Regions from separate parts of the Mesorhizobium sp. M0960 genome, predicted to be linked through region 2. Evidence: predicted binding sites of a transcription regulator. Region 2 holds the regulator's gene; each other region holds the start of a gene.
The links. Region 2 encodes PhoB, which activates phosphate uptake and scavenging genes when phosphate is short. Its sites were predicted from a motif close to TGTCATNNANCTGTCAT; they were not measured.
Positions count from the first base shown of each region.

Region 1: ugpB (sn-glycerol-3-phosphate ABC transporter substrate-binding protein UgpB) is a predicted target of PhoB. The motif match lies at 2,054-2,070, and genes of this name have one in related genera.
Region 3: NKH63_RS25690 (ceramide glucosyltransferase) is a predicted target of PhoB. The motif match lies at 1,963-1,979, and genes of this name have one in related genera.

Region 1 is NZ_JAMYNN010000002.1:49,098-52,374, reverse strand. Features, by position in the region: gene NKH63_RS05215 (bifunctional diguanylate cyclase/phosphodiesterase) at 1-1,839, opposite strand, end outside; gene ugpB (sn-glycerol-3-phosphate ABC transporter substrate-binding protein UgpB) at 2,133-3,277, shown strand, end outside.
Region 2 is NZ_JAMYNN010000002.1:242,667-245,943, forward strand. Features, by position in the region: gene xylF (D-xylose ABC transporter substrate-binding protein) at 1-86, opposite strand, end outside; gene NKH63_RS06175 (ROK family protein) at 373-1,617, shown strand; gene phoB (phosphate regulon transcriptional regulator PhoB) at 1,627-2,316, opposite strand; gene phoU (phosphate signaling complex protein PhoU) at 2,333-3,040, opposite strand; gene pstB (phosphate ABC transporter ATP-binding protein PstB) at 3,073-3,277, opposite strand, start outside.
Region 3 is NZ_JAMYNN010000019.1:21,902-25,178, reverse strand. Features, by position in the region: gene NKH63_RS25695 (O-succinylhomoserine sulfhydrylase) at 1-669, shown strand, start outside; gene NKH63_RS25690 (ceramide glucosyltransferase) at 704-1,858, opposite strand; gene apaG (Co2+/Mg2+ efflux facilitator ApaG/CorD) at 2,086-2,478, shown strand; gene NKH63_RS25680 (Hsp33 family molecular chaperone) at 2,555-3,277, opposite strand, start outside.

The DNA of each region.
Region 1 (3,277 bases), 190 kb from region 2:
GTTACAAGCCGTCGTCAGCACCCAGTCGCCGATCTGCGCGATGGCGCCGCTGTCCTCGGCCACGGGGATGAAAACGGCCGGGGAAATGTCGCCCCGCTCCGGATGCTGCCAACGGACCAGGGCTTCGAAGCCGATCATCTTGCCGCTGCGGATTTCCTTCTGCGGCTGGTAGACGAGGTGGAACTCCTTGCGGGCGATCGCCTGGCGCAGTTCATGCTCCATCACGCGCTTGTCGCGGGCCGCGGTGCCCATGGCTATCTCGAAAAAACGATACGTGTCCCTGCCCTCGGTCTTGGCGCGATGGAGTGCCGTGTCGGCATGGCCGATCAGGCCGGCCTGATCTTCGGCATCCAGCGGAAAGAAGGCGATGCCGATGCTGGCCGAAACAAGGCCGGAGCCGACTGAAACCCTGTTTTCCTCCCGGATCGCCGCCAGCAAGTCCTCGGCTATGCGGCCTGCGGCCAGGGGGTCGGGGAGGTTCGGAGCTAAGACGGCAAACTCGTCGCCGCCGAGACGCGCGAGCATCTGTCCGTGGCGCGGAATGCCGGAAATGCAGTGCGCCAGCTTCTGCAGCATGGCGTCACCGGCGCTGTGGCCGTAGAGGTCGTTGACTTGCTTGAATCGGTCGAGGTCAAGCAGCAGGAGCGCCAGATATCCATCCTTGCTGCCACGCTCCATCGAAGCGATTTCTGCTTCGAGCCGGGAAGAAAAGCTCCGCCGATTGGCAAGCCCGGTAAGTGGATCGAAATGCGCGAGACGGAGGATCTCTTCTTCCGCCTTCTTGCGCTCACGGATGTCGCGAACGGCAAGCACCGTATGAGGCCTGCCGCAGTAGGCGATCTTCCTGGCGATCAGCTCGACAGGAATTCTCGTGCCGTCGCTGCCCCTCAATTTCGTTTCTTGTGCCTGTTCGCCGAAGCCGGATACATCGGCTGCGCTCTGTCCATCGAACAGCTCGCCGAGTTGCATCGTGTTCAGGGTGGCTGTCGCCGTGCCCGTCAGTTTCGCCATGCTGTCATTGGCGCTGACTATGCGTGTGCCATCGCAAACGATCAGCCCTTCGACCGCGGCATTGGCGAGATCGTGCATGCGATCGGCCTCGAGCCTCTGCCGGCGAAAGCGCAGGTCGATCCACAGCGCGGCGCCTGACAGCACAAGGATTACCAGGCTGGCGACCGCTGCGGCAAAGGCCTGGGAAATGGGCTCGATGGAATGTTCGGATATTTCAATCGAGGAATCCGGAATGATCGACACCGCGCCCATCGCGATGAAATGCAAGCTGCAAATCGCCAGCGTCAAAAGCGCGGCGCCACCAAGTGTTGCGAGCGCGGACGGGCGGCGCAAGACGACAAGGAGCGCCATTGCCGCGAGCGTCCCGCCGGCCAGAAGCGATATCGCGACAAGGAGCAGGTTCCATACGATCCGGCCCTCGACCTCGAACGCCGCCATGCCGATGTAGTGCATCGTCGCGATGGCACCACCGAGAATGGCACCGCCGACGAGGAAATGGTCGATGCCGCGGCGCAAGGTGGCAACCCACATCCCAAGCGCGGTCAGGATGACGGCGGCGGCAAGCGAAAAGGCGGATAATCCCGGATTGTATGCGTTTGGTATTCCCGGCGTAAACGCAGTCATGGCGATGAAATGCGTCGCCCATATGCCGAACCCGGTCGAAGTTGCGGCGATCATTAGCCAGACAAGCCGGTTTCGGTTGGTCGATCGGCCGACGTGCTTAAGGAGATTTACTGCAGAGAAGCAAGAAATGCCGCAGACGAGGGCGGCAAGTGCGACCAGTCTCAGGTCGTGCTGACTTACAATACAATTATAGACCGTCAGCATCCTGGGTTCACTCGGTCTGCCAAATAACAGGGGAGGTGTGACTGATTAGCTCTTGGAGATTTTAACGAATGGTTAACCCGCGGGCCATGAGGCGGGCCTTTTCGGGGGAAAACCGATGCGCTCCGCCGAGAAGGCGGTGATGTAGTTCCTGGCGACGCTTTCGGTAGCGAGCGCACTTTAGCCGGAAGCGATGTTCATTGACCCGCAACAAAACCGTTGTCCGATTGTCATCAGCGCCACATATTGGCTTTGCGAGAGTGCCCCTTTCGCCAATGACAAACGGGAGATGAAACATGAAGTTCTTCGGCTTCGCGGCCGGTGTTGCCGCCACCTTGACCCTGCTTTCCACCACCTCCGCCTTCGCCGTCACGCAGATCAGCTGGTGGCACGCCATGACCGGCGCCAACGCCGAGGTCGTCGCCAAGATCTCCAAGGATTTCAACGCCAGCCAGAGCGACTATGAGCTCGTTCCGGTGTTCAAGGGCACCTATCCGGAGACGCTGAATGCCGGCATCGCCGCTTTCCGCGCCGGCCAGGCGCCCGATATCCTCCAGGTGTTCGACGTCGGCACCGGCGTGATGATGGCGGCCGAGGGTGCGATCAAGCCGGCGGCCGATGTGCTGACCAGTGCCGGGATGACCTTTGACAAGAGCCAGTATCTGCCCGGCATCGTCGGCTATTATTCGAAGCCGGACGGCACCATGCTGTCGTTCCCTTACAACTCCTCGTCGCCGATCCTCTACTACAACAAGGACATTTTCCAGAAGGCAGGCCTCGACGTGAACAGCCCGCCCAAGACCTGGAACGAGGTGTGGGAAGCTGCCAGGAAGATCAAGACGAGCGGCGCCGCCCCTTGCGGCTATACCTCGACCTGGCTGACCTGGATCCATCTGGAGAATTTCGCGGCGTGGAATGACGTGCCTTGGGCCACTCAGCAGAACGGCCTGGCCGGCGGCGATGTCGAACTCAAGATCAATGCGCCAATTTTCGTCAACCACTTCCAGGCGCTCGCGGACCTGGCCAAGGACGGCACGTTCAAGTATGGCGGTCGCACCTCCGAAGCCAAGCAGATATTCCTCGCTGGCGAATGCGGCATCTTCACCGAATCGTCGGGCGGCCTCGGCGATATCGTCAAGTCCGGCATGAACTATGGCATCGGCCAGCTTCCTTACGATAGCGACGCCAAGGGCGCACCACAGAACACCACGCCGGGCGGTGCCAGCCTGTGGGTGTTCGGCAACAAGTCGGACGAGGAATATAAGGGTGTTGCCGCCTTCTTTGCCTATCTGTCCAAGACCGATGTGCAGAAATATCTGCACCAGAAGTCGGGATACCTGCCTGTGACGCTCGCCGCGTATGAGGCGACCAAGAAATCAGGCTTCTATGACAAAAACCCCGGCCGCGAGACACCCATCCTGCAGATGACGGGCAAGGCGCC
Region 2 (3,277 bases):
ATGACCTTGTCCTTAGCCTGCGCCACCGACGCAAGCGCCAGCGTCATGGCGACACCCGCCAGAATGGCGGTCGTGAATTTCTTCATCATATCCTCCCTGCGCCGCGTACGGCGTGACCAATTGGCCCCAAAGGCCAGCTTAGAGGCGCTAATTTTTTCGAGCCTCGAAAAAATACTGGCCCGATCTCCCGCTGCTGTCAACATCGATTCTGATGGATTTTGATGTTGCTGCGACTTTTTTCGAGCTTCGGAATAAACGATGACAGCGCCCCCTGCATCTGACACTATTTGCCTCATCCGACACTATTTGTCGGCATTACCGACGGCTTCCGGTTCATGAGCGGCCGCGGCAAACCGGGAGGAAAGCAAAACGATGTCGGTCGGAATCCGCCATGACGATTTGCGCCGGCGCAACCGGGCGATGGTGATCTCGGCCGTGCGCCGGGCCGGCCAGCCATCGCGTACGGAGATCGCCGCAACCACCGGCCTCAGCCATTCGACCATATCGGCGATCTCCTCCGACCTGATACGGGAAGGCATCCTCGCCGAGAGCAAGGCAAGCGAACCCGTTTCGTTGAAACGCGGTCGTCCGCAGGTCGGCCTCGCCCTCAATCCGGAAGCGGCGGCGGTGCTGACCGTGGTGTTGTCGCTGAATTTCCTGTCGGCCGCCATCATCGACTATGCGGGGCAGGTGGTCGCCGAGGAACAGCGCCGGCTGGACACGCTGACCATGCCGCGCGACGAACTGATCCGCGAATGCATGGCCATCGTCCGGCGCCGGCTGGACGATCCAGATCTTGACGTCCGCAGTGTCGCCCGCATCGCCCTGGCGATTCAGGGAATTACCGACTCCCCTGCACGCGCCATGCTGTGGTCGCCGATCACGCCCCAGACGGACATCGCCTTTGCCGACATGCTGGAAGATGAATTCGGCATCGCGGCCACGGTGGAGAACGACTGCAATATGATGGCGGTGGCTTTGCGCTGGCGCGATCCGGATCGCTATCGCGACGACTTCATCGCCATCCTGCTTTCGCACGGCATCGGCATGGGGCTGGTGTTGAAGGGCGAGCTGTTCACCGGCACGCATTCCTCGGGCGGCGAGTTTGGCCACATGATCCATCGTCCGGGCGGCGCGCTCTGCCGTTGCGGGCGGCGCGGCTGCATCGAGGCCTATGCCGGCAATTACGCCATCTGGCGCAACGCCACGCAGATGAGCGAAGACAGCCAACCGGTCGCCGACGTCAGCGACGCCGACATGCGCGCGCTGGTGGTTCGGGCGCGCGAGAAGGACGGGCCGGAACGCGAAGCCTACCGCAAGGCCGGCGAAGCGCTGGGTTTCGGTCTCGGCTCGCTGTTCGCGCTGATCGATCCGGCACCGGTCGCAATGGTCGGCGCCAGTGCCGCCGCCTTTGATCTGATCGAGCCGGCCTTGCGGAAGGCCATCGCCCAGACCGCCGGCGGCCAGCATTCGGGCTCGATCTCCTTCGATACCGAGCCGAACGAATTGCCGCTGATCCGCGAAGGCTGTGCAATGCGGGCGTTAAGCTTCGTCGACCAGCAGATTTTCGCGCCGGGCGCGCAAATGAGGCCCGGCGTCAGAAAGAACGTAGCCTGACTGGGCGGGTCAATCTTCCCTGATCGCGTAGCCGGCACCGCGGATGGTGCGGATGACATCAGGCATGCGGCCGTTGTTGACGGCTTTGCGCAGCCGCCCGACATGCACGTCGACGGTGCGTTCGTCGATATAGATCGTCTCGCCCCAGACATTATCGAGTAACTGGCTGCGCGAGAAGACGCGGCCCGGATGCCGCATCATGAATTCGAGCAACCGGAATTCGGTCGGCCCGAGCCGGATCTCGGTCTTCTTGCGATACACCCTGTGCGATTCGCGATCGAGCACGATGTCGCCGACCTTCAGCACGCTGGACAGCACTTCCGGCTTGGCGCGGCGCAGCAGCGCCTTGACCCTGGCCATGAATTCCGGTGTCGAAAACGGTTTGACCAGATAGTCGTCGGCGCCGGTCGAAAGACCGCGTACCCGGTCGCTCTCCTCGCCGCGCGCGGTCAGCATGATGATCGGCAGCCGTTCGGTTTCGGGGCGCACCCGCAACCGGCGGCAGAGCTCGATGCCGGAAACCGCTGGTATCATCCAGTCGAGCACCAGAAGATCGGGCACATTCTCCTGCAAACGGATCTCGGCTTCGTCGCCGCGTGTCACCACCTCGACCTGGTAGCCTTCGGATTCGAGATTGTAGCGGAGCAGCACACCCAACGGCTCCTCGTCCTCCACCACCATTATGCGTGGTGCGATCATCGGCTGGGCACCCCCATCATGTCGCCGGTGCGGACATTGTCGTTTCGTCTTGCTTCGGACGATTGACCGGCAATTGCTCGCCGGTCAGCACATAATACGCATTTTCGGCGATGTTGGTGACATGGTCGCCGATCCGCTCCAGATTCTTGGCGCAGAACAGCAGATGCGTGCAAGCGGTGATGTTGCGCGGGTCTTCCATCATGTAGGTCAACAGTTCGCGGAACACCGACGTATATTTGACGTCGATGCGCTCGTCGGCGGCGCGTAGCTTGGCCAACGCGGCCGCATCGCCTGCAGCATACTCCTCGATGACGCCCTGCACCTGGATGAGCACCAGCTGCGCCATCGCATCGATGGAATGCGATAGGTCGCGCGGTGTGACGCTAAGGCCGACCGCACTCACACGCTTGGCGATATTCTTGGCAAGGTCGCCGATGCGTTCGAGATCGCCGGCCATGCGGATCGCCCCGACGACATGGCGCAGATCGTGGGCCATCGGCTGGCGCTTGGCGATCAGGGTGATGGCGCGGTCGTCCAGTTCGCGTTGACGCGCATCCATGATGGCATCGTCGGAAACGACGCGTTGCGCCAGCACGTTGTCAGAATTCAACAGGGCCTTGGTCGCCCCGCCGACCATCGAACCGGCGAGGTCGGCCATGTCGCGGATCAGCTTGCTGATCTGCTCGAGATCCTCGTCGAAAGAAGCGACTGTGTGTTCGCCCATGGTCCTGTCCTCATATGCGTGATCGGAACGGCTCAGCCGAAGCGGCCGGTGATGTAATCCTGCGTGCGCTTCTCGCGGGGCGACGTGAAGATCTTCTCGGTCCGGTCGAACTCTACCAGTTCACCCAGATACATGAAGGCGGTCTGGCGCGATACGCGCGCCGCCTGCTGCATGTTGTGGGTGACGATGACGATCGTGTAGTCGGCTTGCAATTCGTCGATCAGTTCCTCGATCTTG
Region 3 (3,277 bases), on a different contig from region 2:
GCCAACTCGATCGGCGCCAGGCTGATCGTTGACAATGTCTTCGCCACGCCCTTGCAGCAAAAACCCTTGCAGCTCGGCGCCCACATCGTCGTCTATTCGGCAACGAAGCATATTGACGGCCAAGGGCGCTGCCTTGGAGGCGTTATCTTGTCGGACAAAAAATGGATCGACGAGAACCTGCATGACTATTTCCGCCACACCGGCCCCAGCCTCTCGCCCTTCAATGCCTGGACCCTGCTGAAAGGCCTGGAGACGCTGCCGCTACGCGTCCGCCAGCAGACGGAAAGTGCCGGCCGCATAGCGGATTTCCTCGCCGAGCGCCCGCAAATCGCCCGTGTCATCTATCCCGGCCGTGCCGACCACCCGCAAGCGGCCGTGGTCAAGAAGCAGATGTCGGGCGGCTCAACGCTGATCTGCCTGGATGTGAAGGGCGGCAAGCAGGCGGCCTTTGCTTTCCAGAACGCGCTCGACATCGTGCTGATTTCCAACAATCTCGGCGACGCCAAGAGCCTGATCACCCATCCGGCGACGACCACACACAAGAACTTGACCGATGAGGCCCGCGCCGAGCTCGGCATCGGGCCGGGCACGCTCAGGCTTTCCGTCGGCCTGGAAGATACCGACGATCTGCTCGAAGATATCGAGCAAGCGCTGAGAGCCGCCGGATAGGGCTGACCGAACAGAGGTGAGCGGGGGGCGCCGATCAGGCGCCGGACGGGGTCTCTTCCAGCTCCGCGACGGCCTTGGTCTGGATGGTCATAACGTTGCCGCGCCAGTCGACGGCGCCGCTCAGCCAGCCGCGCGCCCATATCGCCGGCAGCATGCAGTCGCGAACCATCATCGCCAGGATGGTGCGCAGCGACAGGTGCCATCCTTTGACCCAGGCCAAGGCACATTCCGGCAGGTAGGCCGCGACCAGCACGGCGATGGCGGTTGCCGGCAGGCTGACGCCGGCGTCAGCCGCCGCGATCAGCGCAAGCAGCAGCGGCGGCGCCGCGCCGATCAGGATCTCGGGGGCGAAGAACAGCGCGAAGGTGACGCGGCGCAGCCGCGCCCAACGCGCCTGCCGAGACCAGATCTCGCCAAGCGTGCGCCGGCCGAGCGGCTGTTCGAAGGGCGAAGCGACAAGATTGACGCGAAGTCCGAGCCGGTTGACCAGCTTGGTCGCGGCGGCGTCCTCGGCGATCTCGGCGGCCAGTGCGCGGATGCCGCCATTGGCGTCAAGCATCGGCTTGTTCCACAACATGCTCTTGCCCTGGGCGAAGCCAAGGCCGAGCGCCTCTCCAGCGTACTGCCAGCGTGCCTGCAGTGTGTTGAGAAAGGCGCATTCGACCTCCCCCCAAAACCCTTCAGGCCGCGAGCCGATCGGCGTCGAGCAGACGAGGCCGGTGTCGGGCCGCCATGCCGCCATCAGCTGCTGGACATAATCGCTCGGCATAAGCACGTTGGAATCGGCAAGGATGACCCAGCGATAAAGCGCCGCTTCCCAACCCTTCACGCAATTGTTGAGTTTCGGATTGCCGCTGATGCGGTCGTCGCCGACGAGCAGCCGGGCGCGTATAGCCGGAAAACGCGCCATTGCAGTGGTGATCGACTTGACCACGGGGTCGTCGGCATGGGCGACGCAGAAGATGAGTTCGTAGCGCGGCCAGTCGAGTGAGAAGGCGCGCTCCAGCGTCTCCTCGGTAAACGGCTCGACGCCGCGCGCCGGGACGACGATCGATACCGGTGGCACGGTGGCGGCCGGCGATGCGATCCTAGCTGCTCGCTTCAGCTTCAGCGAAGCTAACAGGATGCTGGCGAGATTTGAAAGAAGGAGAGCTATGGAAAAGAGGGCGGCTGCGAATGTCGGTTCCATCGAGATCTGGTCACTCCAGAAATGCTGGCCGCATGACGGCCGTTTTCAACAATTCGACAGAACACCGAGTCGCCCGGCACAAGCCTGCACACCATCATTGTCATGTGTCACTTAAATGACATTGTTTTTCGGCACCTGCGCTTGAGTCGGGCAAGGAGATGACGCGCATCGTTGATCAAACTGCGCTGAGCGTCGAAAGTTCCGTCTACATTGCTTTGGAGCAGTTCATGTACAGCGCCGTCACCCGCAACATCGAAGTGCAGGTCAGGCCGTTCTATCTGGAGGATCATTCCGACCCGCCGCAAAACCGCTATGTCTGGGGCTACCAGGTGACCATCGACAATCGGTCGGACGAGTTCGTGCAGCTTCTGTCGCGCTACTGGCACATTACCGACGGCACCGGCAAGGTCGAGGAAGTGCGCGGCCCCGGGGTCGTCGGCGAGCAACCCGGACTCAACCCCGGCGACAGCTATCAGTATACGTCTGGATGCCCGCTCTCGACCCCGTCCGGCATCATGGTCGGGCACTACACAATGCGCAACAAGCGGGGCGAGACCTTCGACGTCGCCATCCCCGCCTTCTCACTCGATTTGCCAGGCACGCGGCGCACCGTCAATTGACGTTCACTTTGATTCCTCTTCCCGCCTTGCGGGGCGAGGAACCCAAGTTCTGCGAAGGCAGCCGCACTGACGCTCGTTATTGAGCCGCTGCAAATTCCGCCGGGTCGAAGTCATATTGCTTCGAGCAGAATTCGCAGGCGACGTGAATGCTACCATCCTCGGTGCTGTCTCTGATCTCCTCGGCGGAAAAACCCTCGAGGATGCCGCGGATCTTCTCCCTCGAGCATGAGCACTGGTCGGCGACCGGCACGCCGCCGAAGACGCGGACACCATGCTCGTGGAACAGCCGGTAAAGCAGCCGCTCGGCGCCGATAGTCGGATCGATCAGCTCGGTCGGTTCAATAGTACCAAGCAGCGCCAGCAGTTCCTGCCAGGAATTGTCGGTCGGGTCGTGGATTTCCTCACGCGGATCGCCGTCGCCCCCGGGAAGGTCGGGTACGCGCATGCGTTCCGGCGACTGCGGCAGGAATTGTGCCAGCAGGCCACCGGCGCGCCATTGCTCGCGGGCACCGCCGACGCCGGGCGTCAGAAGCTTGGCCACCGAAAGCCGTAGGTCGGTCGGAATCTGCTCCGATTGGCGGAAATAGGTGCGTGCGGCTTCTTCCAGCGTGACGCCGTCGAGCTGGACGATGCCCTGGTAGCGTTGCGTGTGGGCGCCCTGGTCGATTGTCAGCGCCAGGACGCCGCTGCCGAGCAGCGTCTGCGGCGACGTCTCGCCGGCAGCCGTCAAAGCCTCCAGCCGGTCGGCATCGAAGCGGGCATAGGCGCGCAGCGCGTGCGGCGTGGAGAAATCCGCGAC